DNA from 2 places in the Marinobacter sp. LM1 genome. Region 2 is predicted to be linked to the other one. Evidence: predicted binding sites of a transcription regulator. Region 2 holds the regulator's gene; the other holds the start of a gene.
What was found. Region 2 encodes FliA, which starts transcription of late flagellar genes. Its sites were predicted from a motif close to CTAAAGTTTNNNNNNNNNNNGCCGNTAA; they were not measured.
Positions count from the first base shown of each region.

Region 1: the regulator FliA is predicted to act here: its motif matches at 4,185-4,212, upstream of OZ656_RS01435 (methyl-accepting chemotaxis protein).

Region 1 covers NZ_CP114373.1:317,084-324,864, reverse strand. Annotated here, with positions in the region: gene potA (spermidine/putrescine ABC transporter ATP-binding protein PotA) at 1-1,036, opposite strand, end outside; gene OZ656_RS01440 (TRAP transporter substrate-binding protein) at 1,168-2,238, opposite strand; gene OZ656_RS01435 (methyl-accepting chemotaxis protein) at 2,351-4,027, opposite strand; gene OZ656_RS01430 (CHAD domain-containing protein) at 4,260-5,597, shown strand; gene OZ656_RS01425 (cation diffusion facilitator family transporter) at 5,520-6,353, opposite strand; gene OZ656_RS01420 (LysR family transcriptional regulator) at 6,446-7,327, shown strand; gene OZ656_RS01415 (DUF3565 domain-containing protein) at 7,306-7,563, opposite strand; gene rarD (EamA family transporter RarD) at 7,560-7,781, opposite strand, start outside.
Region 2 covers NZ_CP114373.1:1,687,339-1,695,119, reverse strand. Annotated here, with positions in the region: gene OZ656_RS07935 (chemotaxis response regulator protein-glutamate methylesterase) at 1-353, opposite strand, end outside; gene OZ656_RS07930 (chemotaxis protein CheA) at 387-2,516, opposite strand; gene OZ656_RS07925 (protein phosphatase CheZ) at 2,535-3,320, opposite strand; gene cheY (chemotaxis response regulator CheY) at 3,342-3,725, opposite strand; gene OZ656_RS07915 (RNA polymerase sigma factor FliA) at 3,886-4,629, opposite strand; gene OZ656_RS07910 (MinD/ParA family protein) at 4,662-5,474, opposite strand; gene flhF (flagellar biosynthesis protein FlhF) at 5,548-6,861, opposite strand; gene flhA (flagellar biosynthesis protein FlhA) at 6,917-7,781, opposite strand, start outside.

The DNA of each region.
Region 1 (7,781 bases), 1.4 Mb from region 2:
CCGGCTCGCCAAGGCGATAGTCGAAGGTAGGGTCGTCTTCGTCGAAGAATTCCGACGCCAGCACCTCGGTGCCATCCTCAAGATGAATCACCGAATCCAGGGTACTGCCCTTGTAGTTACGCTCTACAATCTTGCCAGCCACACCATCCTCATCGTCCGGCGCCAGTACCCGGATATCCTCGGGGCGCAACAGCACATGCAGAGACTGGCCACCGGAGACCGGGAAATCCGGCTTGCGGAAGGTACGTTTCAGGCCGAACACATCCACGGTGATCGTGTCGTCGCCGTTGGCTTTGTCCACCCGGCCCGGGAAGAAGTTGGTTTCACCGACAAAGCGGGCGGTAAACAGGTTAGCCGGTCGCTCGTAGACTTCCCGCGGCGTCCCCAGTTGCTGGATCAGGCCATCTTTCAGCACCACCACCCGGTCAGACATGGACAGGGCTTCTTCCTGATCGTGGGTGACAAACACAAAGGTGATGCCCAGCTCCCGCTGCAGGCGTTTGAGCTCCACCTGCATGGTGCGGCGCAATTTGTAGTCCAGCGCCGACAACGGCTCATCCAGCAGCAGTACCTTCGGGCGCTTGACCACCGCACGGGCAATGGCCACCCGCTGTTGCTGGCCACCGGACAACTGATGCGGCTTGCGCCGGGCGAAGTCCTCAAGCTGGACCATGGCCAGGGCATCCTCGACCCGATCCCGGATTTCCTGCTTTGGCCGTTTCTCCATTTTCAGGCCATAGGCCACGTTGTCGAAGACCGACATGTGAGGAAACAGCGCGTAGTTCTGGAAGACCGTGTTCAGCGGCCGGTGTTCCGGCGGGGTGTGAGTCAAGTCCTGATCGCCCAGCGCGATGGTGCCGTCATCCGGATGCTCGAAACCCGCCATCATCCGCAACAAGGTGGTCTTGCCGCAACCGGAAGGTCCCAGGAGGGTAATGAACTCGCCGTCAAAAATGTCCAGATTCAGTGAATCCAGCACTTTTTTGCCGTCGAACTGTTTGGTGAGATTGCTCAGAGATAGCAGTGTCTGTTTCATCGGCCCTGCCCAAAGTTTGAGCGGCGTATTTTTCCAGAAACAGACGCAAACAAAAAGGGGCGTCGGGATATTCCCTGACCACGCCCCTCCTGTTTTCCAGCCTTATCAGGCCCGATTGTCACGCAGCGTTTTTACTGCTCCGCGACACTGTTCAGATACGCCTTGTCCGAAATATTGGTCCAGGGGCGCACCTGCTTAAGGTATTCACGCTGTGAGGTGATGATTTCGTTCGCCAGTTCGTCTTTCTCGGCAAATTCATCCAACAGGCGATTGGTGGTTTCTCGCAGGGCAGTAATAACTTCCGGTGGAAACACCTTGTGGGTCACATCCGGGTATTCCTGCTTCATCTTCTCCCACGCCACACCGCTTTCGTGGGTGCTCTGGATATACATGTCATACGCTGCGGTACGCATGGAGACCCGCAGGATGGCCTGCAGATCAGCCGGCAGCTTGTCCCAGGTTTTCTTGTTGATCAGGAACTGCACTTCGGCATTGGGCTCCTGCCAGCCGGAGTAGTAATACTTGGCAATCTGATGAAAGCCCATCTGCAGATCCAGCGCCGGGCCAACCCATTCAACGGCATCGATGGTGTTGCGCTCAAGCGCGGTATACAGCTCGCCCGGCGGCAGGTTGGTGACCGCCACGCCCACTTCCGACATAACCTCGCCGGCAAAGCCGGGGGTGCGCATTTTCAGGCCTTTCAGGTCCTCCAGAGACTTGATCTCTTTCCGGAACCAGCCACCCATCTGATTGGCCGTGTTGCCACCCGGGAAGGACAGCAGCCCGAAGGGTTCATATACCTTCTGCATCAACTCCATGCCGTCGTCGTGGTAGAACCAGGCATACATCTCCGGTGCAATCATGCCGAAGGGTATGGTGGTGAAGTACATGGCGTTGGGAATGGTGCCCTTGTAGTAATAAGAGGCGGTGTGGCCCATGTCGTACTGGCCGTTACGGACCAGATCGAAAATACCGAAAGGGGCCTTGTGCTTGTTGGAGGAATCAATCCGGATCTTCAGGCGGCCGCCCGACATTTCCTCGGCCATGGCCGCCATGTTGCGGGGCGCATCCCCCAGCAGGCCAGAATTGGGACCCCAGGTTTCCGCGAGACGCAGGGTATAGGTTTCTTCAGAGACCGCGAAAGGACTGGCCAGCAGGCCAAGAGTGCTGACCGCCGCCAGCAGGGTTTTACGCAGGGACATAGTGTTGGCTTCCATTGTTATCGATTTTTGATTCAAACATGCCGGAATGAACCATCATAACGACGAAAGCCGACCGCGCCAATGTGGCGGGCCGGCTTTCTTATGAGGGTAATCAGACCTTGAACTGGCCAACCAGCTCGCGCAGATTCTCCCCCAGCCGGGCCAGTTCGTGGCTGGCCTCATTGGTCTGGGTCACGCCGGTGTCACTGCGCTGGGCCGCGTCGACAATCCGCACCACGTTCTGATTGATCTCTTCTGCCACCTGGCTCTGCTGTTCAGCGGCCGTCGCAATCTGAGTCACCTGATCGTGGATCTGGGTCACTGACGTCACGATGGTGTTCAGTGCACTGGTGGCGTGATTGATGCGCTCAACGGTCGCTTCTGAACTCTTGCGGGAGTTGTTCATGCGCTCCACCGAAGCTTTGGACTCCGCCACAAAGCCATCAATCATTTCCCGGATCTGATCAGCCGATTCCGCTGACCGCTTGGCCAGCTGGCGCACTTCGTCGGCAACCACCGAGAAGCCGCGACCGTGCTCGCCGGCCCGGGCTGCCTCAATGGCAGCGTTCAGGGCCAGCAGGTTGGTCTGCTCGGTAACCGCGTGAATCACATCCAGCACCTGCTGAATATCGTTCGACTTCTCGGCCAGGGCATTGATGCTGCGGGCGGTATCTTCCATTTCCTGGGACAGCTGATTGACCGCGCCCTGGGCACTGTTGATGGTCTCGCCACCCTCTTTGGCCATGCGGTCCGCATCGGAAGCTGCGCCTTCCACCTCATTGGCGTTGCCGGAAATCTGCTGAATCGTTGCCGCCATTTCGTTGATGGCCGAAGCAATCTGGTCGGTTTCTGAACCCTGTTCCTGAACCGATTGACGGGTTTCATTCGCCACCCTGCTGAGTTCTTCAGCTGCCGACGCCACCTGGTCGGTGGTTGAGCCGACCTCACGGATGGTGTCCTGAATCTTGATGACAAAATGGTTGAAGCGGCGACCCAGAACGGCCAGCTCATCTTTACCATCTTCCGGCAGGCGCTGGCGCAGGTCGCCCTCTCCGTCGGCAATCTCCCGCATCATGTCGCTGACCTTGTTCAGCGGCGCAGTCACGGTGCGGCCAATGACCAACCCGATTACCAGTGAAATCACCACCACCACAATGGTCAGCAGTAAAATGAAGCCCATAGCAGATGTCATGGTTGCATCAATTTCTTGCCGGGCAGCGGCCACCGCTCTCTGAACATCGGTTACATACACGCCGGAACCTATCATCCAGTCCCAGCCCTGAATGATAGTGGAGTAGGAGACTTTCGGTTCCACCTGGCCGGTAGCAGGGTTGGTCCACTCATAAGGCATGAAGCCATCGTCACCTGCCGCGTCAAACAACCCGCGAACCAGCTTTTGGGTGTTCGGATTGGTAGTCGGGCCTTCCTTGGAGGGGTCCGGTGCATAGGCGAGATTGAACAGACTGCGATCGTAGGCGAAGACATAGTTATTCTGACCGAACTTGATTGACCGCAACCGCTCTCGCGCCTCTTCCTGCGTCTCCTGCTCCGAAAAACCGGGAGTGGACTTGGCCTCAAGCACCACGGATTTCGCGGTTTCAACCAGATTTTTCAAACCTTCCTTGCGCGCTTCCAACAGTTCCTGCTCGAGGCGTTGCAACTCTGCCTCTCCATTGGCCCGGATCTGGTTCGCCGTAATCCATGCAATTGTTCCAGCCGTAATCAGTACAGGCACCAATACACCAATCAGAAGCCGTGTTCTGATGGTCAGGTTGCTCATGAAGGTCATGGTCTTCGCTCCGGGGTCATTTCTTGTAATCCTTTGATTATGCACAAACGCAGCCCGCACTCCGTTGCAGTTTGTTAAAAGCTGTATACCAAACGCAGGTCAGGAACAGGTTTTTATGTAAACAAGCCCGTCATATCAGCGTCATACGTCTAAATACGTATCGGCCGTCATGTAAACGACTTGAGGCTGTGTCAGACTAAGGTCTGAACATTCAGCTCATGAGCAAGCATGCATGAAACGGCTTTTTCTTATCCGCCACGCCAAATCGAGCTGGAACGACGACAGCCTCTGCGACCAGGAACGCCCACTGAATGACAGAGGCCAAAGCCAGCTTGCGCCGCTCGCGCGGGCAATGAAATGCCTGGGCGCGCTGTCCGGTGCCATTTATGCAAGCCCCGCTGTGCGAGCCCAGCAAACGCTGGCAGGTGCACTCAGCGTCAACGACCAGCCGGCCCATGTCCGCACCGAAGATGAGCTTTACACCTTCGACTTCCGGCGTCTATTACGCTGGCTGCAGAATCTGGATAACGCTCAGAACCGCATCACCCTCATCGGCCACAACCCGGCATTACTCGAACTGGCCGCCTTTCTGGTACCCCAGGCTCCGTTCGAATTGCCAACCGCCAGTATCCTGGAGATCCGGCTGCCGGTAAGGCACTGGAAGAAAGTGGACAAAAACAAGGGTGCACTGGAAACCTTCCTGACGCCTCGTGATTTCAGTTACAACGAATTCCGGCGCAAGAACCGAAAAGCCAGTCCCGGCGCCACTGATCTGGACCAGAACACACTCCCGGAGGTTTTGCAGCAGCTGAACAATCAGTTGGAACTGCTGACCCCGGGGGTCATTCTGGGGCTGGATGACGAATTTCTGCACCAGTACCGCATTGCCCTTCGCCGCAGCCGGGCCATTGCCGAACCCCTGGCCGAGATTACCGGCGATCGCCAACTACAGGAGCATATTCGCGAACTGAAGCGACATGCCCGTGCCACCAGCGCCCTGCGGGATCTGCACGTATTTCTTCAGGATATCCCCGAGCTGTGCCACGACAACCCACAACTCTGCACCACGCTGACCGACTCGGCGCGGCTCAGGGCATCTAAAGCACAACGCAAACTGGCCAAACGCCTTGGCCAGAAACGCTACCAGCAAAGCCTGTCGCGCTGGCGAGACTATATTGAGTCAAAATCTTTTCATAAGCTGGCTGCAAACCTGCGGAAAAAAGACATCCATGCCGCGACAAACCGGCGCATGAAGCAGTTCAACCGGAAAACCGCAGAACTGCTGCACACCGCTCCGGATGAAGCCCTGCACCAGCTGCGCAAGAACCTCAAGCGTATCCGCTATCTTCTGGAACTGGATGCCCGGTACAGCAAGCCATTCCGGAAAGAGCTACGCCAGCGACAGGATCTGTACGGCCGTTTCCAGGATCTGCATGTCCAGATCGAGCTGACCCGGCGATTCCTCGCCGACCATCCGGAGTGCGACGGGGTGTCACTGACTGGCAAACTTGAGCAAGAGAAAGCCAATACCCGCAGGCAAATACTGGCTATGGGAGGGCTGAACGTCTGAGGCCTCAAGAAGAAGGTTCGGGCCGAGCTTGGCCACCCGGACCTGTTCCGGATTCAGACCCAGATCTTCCAGCGTTTCATGGATGTCTTCGAGCGCATCCTCTTTGGGCGCCGCCAGCAACAGCTCCCGAACTGATTCCAGAACCATCTTCACAGGCACCGTCATGAAGTAGACCGAAATCACCAGCATCATTACCGGGTCGGCATACACGGCCAGCTCCGCCCAATGACTGCGTTCCAGCAGCCAGGCCGCGCCAAAACCAATCATTACGGCAGCGCTTAGGGCACTGTCCATCAGCCACTGGCGCTGTTCCGCCTGCACCAGCCCCGAACCATTGCGCAGAGTTGACCACCGTAGATACGCCCAGACCGCCAGGCACCCCACCACGTTCACCGCACCAAAGATCATTGCCATGTCCGCCGCCACGGCACGACCACCCTGAAGCAGCGACACCACCGCCGATACCAGCGACAAGATACACACCACCGCAATCACCAGACCTTTCACGGCGATCACCAAAGGCTCCACGGCCCCCATCCCGAATGGGTAATCGTCATTGGCCGGCCTGCGCACCAGACGGGCGGCATAGAGTGACAGGAGCGACAACCCGAGGCTGATCAGGGAATAGGCACCATCGAAGAGAATAACCAGGGAATCGACCCAAAGACCCCAGGTAATACCGGCGAGCGCAAACAGGCCCGCGCCCACTGCTGATAATGTCAGCGCCAGGTTTTCCCGCGCCAGAGAAGTAAACATTTTGACCTCCTGAGAATTGCTGCCATATTAGCGGCATCATTCAACAGGTGTGAGTCGCTGAGCGACGGAAAATCCGTCGCAAAGAGCAAACCATGAAAACGTCACAGATCAAGACCTTCCTCTCGGTTGTGCGCAACGGCAGCGTGGCCGCGGCAGCCCGGGAGCTGAACCGCAGCCGCACCACCGTCAGTACCGTGCTGGCGTCCCTGGAGGATGAACTGGGGGTGGAGCTGTTTGAACGCAGCGGCAATCAACTGCACCTGACGGCCATCGGCCAGTCCATCCTGACCGACTGCCGCCGATTCGACCAGGTTGCCAGCCAGATCAGGGCTCGCTGCCAGCACCACCTGAGTGGTGCCGAATCGGTCCTGCGCATTGCCCGGGACGATGCCATTCCGGAAGATATCTGGCGCGACATTCTGCGCCGGCTGAAACAACGCTTCCCCCAGACCAGCCTGTCGGTTTACCTGGCCTCGCCCCGGGAACTGGCGCCGCTGGTTCGCAACCAGTCCGTGGATGTGGCCTATGGCCTGATGCCGGAATTGCTGAACGAAGGTTATCAATGGTTTCGGGAACTGGCTGATGTGCGCATGCTCACCGTGGCAGCTCCGGACCACCCCCTGAGCCAACTGAAAAGGGTCACTCAGGACGACCTGGTCAGCCACACGGAAATCACCCTGGCCTACATGCTCGATGCCCAACTGGTGGCCGAATCCCCGGAAACCGCCAACTACCTCGCCTTTACTCAATACGAACTGATGCGTGATGCGGTGATTGATGGCGCCGGCTGGGCGGATTTACCCTTACCCCTGATTGCTGAGGCATTGCGCAAGGAACAGCTGAAAACCATCCACCACCGCAGCGCCCGCTGGTGGAAAGTGTTCAGTGCGCTGGAGTCGGAGCAGGCGCAAGGGGGCGCCGTGGTGGGCTGGCTCGCCAACGAACTGGAAGCCTATCTGGAAACCCTGGCCTGATTGGGAGACTGAGGTCCTTCCGGACTATCCGGACGGACATCCGCTGGCGCATGGTCATCGCATTTCCGGCAATCCAGCTCAACTCCCAACATGGATTGCCGGCCTTCCACCGTGACAACCCAGGGCCGGTTTACCCAGGGCGGATCATGGCGCACGTGCTGGTTATGACCGCACGCCAGCTGCGCTACCCAGTGGTTTTCATCGTCTTTGTGATAGCCGCTGATGGGGTGTTTCATGCCGAAGCCTCTCTGTTCGATCGGCCCACCCAGGCCGACCACGAGTATATCGCCAACGCCACCCAGATCATCACAAAGCTCACCAGTTTGGCCGTGCTGAGCGGCTCATGGAAGATATACAGCGCGATCAGGAACTGGATTGTGGGGTTGATGTACATAAGAAAGCCCACGGTTGACAGCTTCAAACGGCGCGCAGCCCCGGCAAAGGCCAGCAGCGG
Region 2 (7,781 bases):
AGTTGACTGGTGTCCCTGGCAATTTCCTCGAAGTTCTTGGGCAGGAAATCCACTGCCCCGGCTTCCAGGGCATCCAGGGTAACGCGGGCACCTTCATAGGTCAGGGACGAGAACATCAAAACCGGGGTGGGATGTTTGCGCATGATCTCGCGCACGGCAGAGATGCCGTCCATCACCGGCATCTCGTAATCCATGGTGATCACATCGGGGCGCAGTTTTTCTGCCAGCTCGACACCTTCCCGCCCGTTGGTGGCGGCGCCTACCACTTTAATCTGGCCCGAGGCCGTCAGGATTTCCGTCAGCCGTTTGCGAAAAAAGCCCGAATCATCCACGACCAGGACAGAAACTGTCATCCATTTCTCCTACACAATCCCGGAAATTCCTGCTCAGCCGTAGTGCTGCAGGAGGCTCGGCACATCAATAATCAGGGCGATACGGCCATCACCGGTGATGGTGGCGCCGGCCATTCCTGGCGTCCCTTGCAGGGCCCGGCCCAAAGGTTTGATCACCACCTCTTCCTGGCCAATCAGCTGATCAACGACAAAGCCGACCTGTTTGGTGCCCATGGCCACAATCACCACGTGCGCATTCTCCGGCTCGGCCTGACCTGCCGCACCGTGCACCAGCCAGCGCTTGATATGGAACAATGGGAACACTTTGTCCCGCACGACAATGCACTCTTTGCCGTCGACAATATTGGTCTTGGTCAGGTCCAGGTGGAAAATCTCCACCACACTCACCAGCGGCAGCGCGAAAGACTGGTCACCGAGCATGATCATCAGCGTTGGCATAATGGCCAGGGTCAGCGGCACCTTGATGATAATGCTGGTGCCCTTGCCCTGCTCGGACATGATATTGATCTGTCCATTGAGCTGGCCGATCTTGGTTTTCACCACATCCATGCCGACCCCCCGACCAGAGACATCGGAAATCTGGTCCTTGGTGGAGAAACCGGCCGCAAAAATCAGATTGAAGCATTCGTTATCGGTAAGGCGGTCTGCCGCATCCTGATCGTACAGGCCCTTCTCGACCGCCTTGCGGCGCAGGACATCAGGATTCATACCGGCGCCGTCGTCGACAATGGACAGCAGAATATGGTCGCCTTCCTGCTCCGCCGACAGAGTCACGGTTCCAGCGCGAGGTTTGCCGGCCTTTTCCCGTACGTCCGGTGCCTCGACACCATGATCCACGGAATTTCTCACCAGGTGCACCAGGGGATCGGCCAGAGCTTCAACCAGGTTTTTATCCAGGTCGGTTTCCTCACCGTGCATGACCAGATTCACTTCTTTCTTCAGACTGCGGGCCAGGTCGCGCACCACTCTGGGGAAACGGCCGAAAACTTTCTTGATCGGCTGCATCCGTGTTTGCATGACGGCAGCCTGCAGATCCGTGGTCACCACATCGAGATTGGCCACTGCCTTGTGCATGTGTTCGTCTTCGCTTTCGGAACCCAGACGCTGCAGGCGGTTACGCACCAGCACCAGTTCGCCCACCATGTTCATGATGTCGTCCAGGCGCTTGGTATCAACCCGAACCGTGGTTTCGCCCGCTGGTGCGGCCTCACGGGCAGGCGCGGGCGCAGGGGCCGGTTTGGCAGCGGCCTTGCTCTCGGCTTTGGCTTCCGCTTTCTTTGGTTCCGGGGCTGGTTCGGCCTTGCTTGATGGAGCCGGCGACGGCTTGGGCTCACCCGCGACAGCCCCCGCGCTCGGGCCTGCCCCCTTGCCATGCAGTTCGTCCAGCAGGTTCTCGAACTCGTCGTCGGAAATCAGATCGGCGTCGCCGGCTGATTTTTCTGAGCCACCGCTGGTATCAGTATCTGCCTTGGTTGTTTCATCTTCCGCAGGCGCGCCGGCAAACTGGCCCTTGCCGTGGAGTTGATCCAGCAGGGCCTCAAATTCATCGTCGGTAATCTCATCACTGTCGGAGCCGCCGGCGGGTTCTGCCGGAGTGCTCACCTGCTCGTTGCCGACCGGTTTCTGGCCATCGGATTTTTCATCCGCCAACGCATCCAGCAGCTGCTCGAACTCTTCGTCAGTGATATCGCCCTGGTCCCCTTGCTGCCCGACATCCGCAGACGACGGCTCCTGTGCCGGGGTTGGCGCTTCCACCGCCGGTGCATCCTCGGACTCGGGTTTGGCGAGTGCATCCAGAGCTTCAATCAGTTCGTCCTGCGCGGGCGTCGGTTCTTCCCGGTTGCGGACTTCTTCGAACATGGCATTAACGTTGTCCAGCGCCTCCAGCACCACGTCCATCAGGTCCGGTGTTACCTTGCGCTTGTGATTCCGGAGAATATCAAACACGTTCTCCGCAGAGTGGCAGCAATTAACCAGTGCCTCCAGTTGAAGAAAGCCTGCGCCCCCTTTCACGGTATGGAAGCCACGAAAAATGGCGTTCAGCAGATCGCTGTCATCGGGATGCTGCTCCAGATCCACCAGCTGCTCCGACAACTTTTCGAGTATCTCGCCGGCTTCTACCAGGAAGTCCTGCAGGATCTCTTCATCAGCATCTAACGCCATGCGTCACCCTCTTTATTATCAGAATCCGAGACTGGACAGCAGATCGTCCACATCGTCCTGTCCCGAAACTACATCTTCCCGCTCATCGGCCTTGATCTGGGGGCCTACACCTTTTTCGGCCGATTCTTCTTTTTCTTCAATCTGATGCACTGTACCGGTCAGTTGATCTACGTGGCTGGCCATCACCACCAGACCAAGAAGGTTGTCTTCCACCTCTTTCACCAACGCGGTGACCTTCTGGATGACCTGACCGGTAAGGTCCTGAAAATCCTGAGCCAGAAGGATTTCCGACAGGTTCTGGTACAGACTGTCGGAGTCCGTCGTCAGGCCAGCGAAGAACTTGTCGATGCGACCGTAAAGCTCCCGAAATTCCGCAGGCTCCATTTCACGACGGCGCAGACGCTGCCACTCATCCCGCAGGGCAACCGCTTCATCCCGCATGGCGTGAGCCACCGGCATGCTTTCCTCAACCAGATCCATGGTGCGGTTCGCCGCCTGGCTGGTCATCTGAACCACATAGGCCAGACGGTCAGAAGCGTCGCTCATCTTCGACAGGACTTCTTTCTGCTCGGCATTACGCGGGTCTATCTGGAAGTTCCGGATTGCCTCATGGAGGCTGCGGGTCAGTCGCCCCACTTCCCGATACAGACTCTGATCGCGAACCTCGCTCAGTTCATTGATCAGGGTCATCGCCTTGGCATAATTCCCGGCGTTTACATTCTCGGCCAGGTCGGAGGCCTGCTTTTGAAGCTTCTCCGCCACCTCCGGATCAAGGCCCTGATGGTTCTGTTTGGTATCACTCATGGCGAGCCATCCGACCTCTGGTTACTGGATTCGTTCGAAGATTTTCTCGATCTTTTCCTTCAGCACGGCTGCCGTGAAAGGCTTGACCACATACCCGTTCACCCCGGCCTGAGCCGCAGCCACGATCTGGTCCCGCTTGGCCTCCGCCGTTACCATCAGAACCGGCAGGTTCTTCAGATTTTCATCAGCACGGACAGCCTTCAGAAGGTCAAAGCCCGACATGCCGGGCATGTTCCAGTCAGTCACCAGGAAGTCATACTTGCCGCTTCGGAGCATGGGCAACGCGGTGTTGCCATCGTCTGCTTCATCCGTATTGGTGAAGCCGAGATCTCGCAGCAGGTTTTTGATGATGCGTCGCATTGTGGAGAAGTCATCCACAATGAGAATTTTCATGTTCTTGTCCAATGGGACCTCCAGTCAGTAACACCCGGAATTCATTCAGCCTTTTGGAAGTCTAGCAGGCTGCTACCTTAAGCGCTTATTGTGTGGTGTTTGCGCACGTTGTAAAGCATCGTTTACCAAAAGCTACACAGCTTGCTGAAAGCGAAACACAGCACCTGGCCGATCAGTCGTTGTCACCATCCCGCCACTCGGCCAACCGGCTGCGAAGTCTCAACGCCGCCTGGCTGTGAATCTGGCTTACCCGGCTCTCACTGACCCCAAGCACCGCACCGATTTCCTTGAGGTTGAGCTCCTCCTGGTAATACAGGCTCAATACCAGTTTTTCACGCTCAGGCAACTGCTCAATGGCGTCTGCCAGACTGCGCTGGAAAGCGCCTGAAGCAATACCGTCCAGCGGATTATCACTCGCTTCTGCTTCTTCTATCGGCAGCTCGCCGGATTCATTGAGCTCATCAAGACTAAAAAGTCTACCGCTGTTCGCGTCGGCAAGTGAGGCATGATACTCGTCCAGACCAATGCCAAGCTCTTCAGCTACTTCGGCATCCTGGGCCTCGCGCCCGGTACGATCTTCCACTTGTTTGATAGCACTGGCGATTCGCCGGGCGTTGCGATGCACTGAGCGGGGCACCCAGTCGCCCTTGCGGATCTCATCCACCATGGCACCGCGGATGCGAATCCCTGCGTAGGTTTCAAAGGTGGCACCTTTGCCGGAAGAATAGCGCTGCGCGGCCTCCAGCAGGCCAATCATACCGGCCTGCATAAGGTCTTCCAGCTGCACTGATGGCGGCAGCCGGGCCATGAGATGAAGGGCGATTTTCTTGACCAGCGGCGCATGCTCTTCAATCAGGGCTGAAGGGCTCCTGGCGCCGGCCTGATGGTAAATTCCCAGATGTTTCGCCAATGTCATGTATCCGGTTTTCTTGTAGGACTGGATTCAGATCAGACTTCGACGAGCCGCTCCACGAAGAATTCGAGATGCCCCCTGGGAGAGGACGGCAAAGGCCAACTGTCCACTTTTTCGGCCAGAGCCCGGATAGCCAGCGAGGCTTTCGCCCTCGGATAGGCATCCAACACCGCTTTCTGCCTCTGAACGGCTTTCTTGACGGCCTCGTCGTAAGGCACGATACCTACATATTGTAGTGCCACATCCAGAAAACGCTCGGTGACCCGGGTCAGTTTTTCAAACAGATGGCGGCCTTCCTGCTCATTGCGGACCTGGTTTGCCAGGATACGGAAGCGGTTGGTGCCATAATCCCGGTTCATCAGCTTGATCAACGCGTACGCATCGGTAATGGAAGTAGGTTCGTCGCAGACCACCAGCAGAAGTTCCTGCGAGGCCCTGAGGAAGCTGACCACCGATTCAGAAATACCTGCGGCGGTATCCACAATCAGAACGTCAATCTGGTCGCCCAGCTCACTGAAAGCGTTGATCAGGCCGGCATGTTCCATGGCGCTGAGCTGGGTCATACGCTGGGTGCCGGAGGAAGCCGGTACAATCTTGATACCACCAGGGCCATTCACCAGCACGTCTTTCAGATCACAATCGCCGCTGAGTACGTCTTGAAGATTTCGATTGGCGGTAATGCCGAGCAACACATCGATGTTGGCGAGCCCGAGATCCGCGTCCAGCAAGACAACCCGGCGCCCCTTCTGGGCCAGGGCGATACCGAGATTGACCGAAACATTGCTCTTGCCGACACCGCCCTTGCCGCCGGAAACCGCAATCACCTGAACCGGATGTGGTCTGCTCATACTGTTATCAGTCTCTTACTACGTTCTTGTACGGGCACGCGTGCCGGTGTTTTATTCTGGTCGCCAACGAGGCTCAGGCACCTTCGGCGACTGTCTGTGCGCTCTGCACGGCCTTAAGCCGTTCTACGCCCAGGCGCACTAACGGAATGGCCTCCGCCCTCTGGAGATCTTCCGGTATCTTCTGGCCATCGGTGTACCAGGCCACCGGTAAGCTGGTCTCCATAACGAACCCGAGCGCTTCGCCCAGGGTCAGGGCCTCATCAATCTTGGTCATGATGCAGCCTGCAAGGTTTGCCATCTTATAGCAATGCCACACGGATTTCATGATACGAGGCTGACTGGTGGCGGAGACCACCAGATGTGTACGGATATTGTGATCGCTGCGAGCCAACTCCGCCAGTTGTTCCTGGTAACCGCGGTCGGCACTGGTCAGGCCGGCAGTGTCAATCAGCACCAGGTGTCGATCCGATAACTCATCAAGAATGTCATCCAGGGAATGGCTCTCATCCACCACACGCACGGGCACATTCAGGATGCGGCCGAACACGAAGAGCTGCTCATGAGCGGCCACACGATAGCGGTCGGTGGTCACCAGGGCCAACGAATCCGGACCATGCTCAAGGACGTAGCGGGCCGCCAGCTTGCCAATGGTGGTGGTTTTGCCAGACCCGGTTGGCCCGACCAGGGCATAGATACCGCCGGCATCAAGCCAGTCTTCGCGACCGGTACGAACGCCGGTCGCCAGCATTTTCAGTGACTGCTTCCAGCCGTCCTCCAGACGCCCGGCCCGGTGCCGACGGGACAGAGAGCCGGCCAGCTCCGCGCCCAAACCGAACTCCTGCAGGCGCTCGGCCAATCGTTGCTGAACTGCGCTGTTGCCGGTCGGCGTGGCAGTTGCAGCCTTACCACTGACCAGATCACGCAGAGAGCTGATTTCGGCACGCATACTGGCCAGTTCATCGGCATAGCCACCGGCGCCGGATTCGCTACCCGCAAACGGCTTTGCCACTGTTACATCACTGGGACGTGACGCCGGAAAATCGGCCGCCTCGAAAGACAAGGACGACGCCGCGCCACCTGAGGCGCCACTTCCTGCGCGCTTTTCCCGAACCTCACGAATGCGACTGCGGGACCGGTTCAGCTCATCTTCCAGCCGACGATGCTGCTCGGCCTGCATCTCTGCCAGCCGGGAGCCGTTGGTGGCTTCAACCGCCCTATCGCCAAGACGCTGACGCGCCATGTTTTCGTCGTAGTCGAGTGCCGTCACGATCTCAACACCACCATCAACCCGGCGGTTAGACAGAATAACGGCATCCGGCCCCATTTCGTGGCTTACCTGCTTCAGGGCCTCAGCCATGGACTGCGCAAAAAACCGTTTTACTTTCATGCTGTTTCATCCTCCCACCGGCAAGCACTCTGGCTCCCCGCGATGCTCCGTCGGTTTATTGACCCACAGAAGCGACTATCGTGATCTGTTTGTTATCCGGGATTTCCTGGTAAGAGAGCACATGCAAACGCTCTACCCCGTAGCTGGCAAACTTCGCCAGTACTGGCCGCAAGGGCCCCGAAACCAGCAGGATGGCGGGCTTGCCGAGCATTTCCTGGCGCTGCACGCTGTCCTGAAGGGATCGTTGCAGCTTTTCCACCATGTTGGGCTCAAGCACCAGACCAATGTCATCCTGACCGCCGGATTGTTGACTCTGCTGAACAGACTTCAGCAATAACTGTTCCAGGTCTGGATCCAACGTGATAACAGGGATTTCGGCGTCGTTGCCACAAATACTCTGAACAATCATCCGGCGCAGCGCCTGGCGGGCTACCGTGGTCAGTACTTTCGGGTCCTGACTCTTTGGATGCACGTTCACGATGGCCTCGGCAATGGAGCGCATATCCCGCACCGGCACTTCTTCTTTCAACAGGTTCTGCAACACTTTCAAGAGGATGCTGATGGAAATGGTGGTCGGCACCAGTTCCTCCGCCAGCTTGGGCGAAATCTTCTCCAACTGGTCCAGCCACTTCTGGGCTTCTTCGTGGCCAATCAGCTCATGAGCGTGTTTCTGCAGGATCTGATTGAGGTGCGTCGCCACCACGGTACTCGCATCAACCACGGTGTACCCCAGGGTCTGGGCCTGATCTTTCCTGTCGGACTCAATCCAGATGGCGTCCAGGCCGAAGGCCGGGTCCTTGCCGGCAATGCCTTCAACTTTGCCAAACACCTGCCCCGGATCAATGGCCAGCTCCCGCTCCGGATGAATCTCCGCCTCGGCAATGGTCACGCCCATCAGGGTAATCCGGTAGACGTTCGGC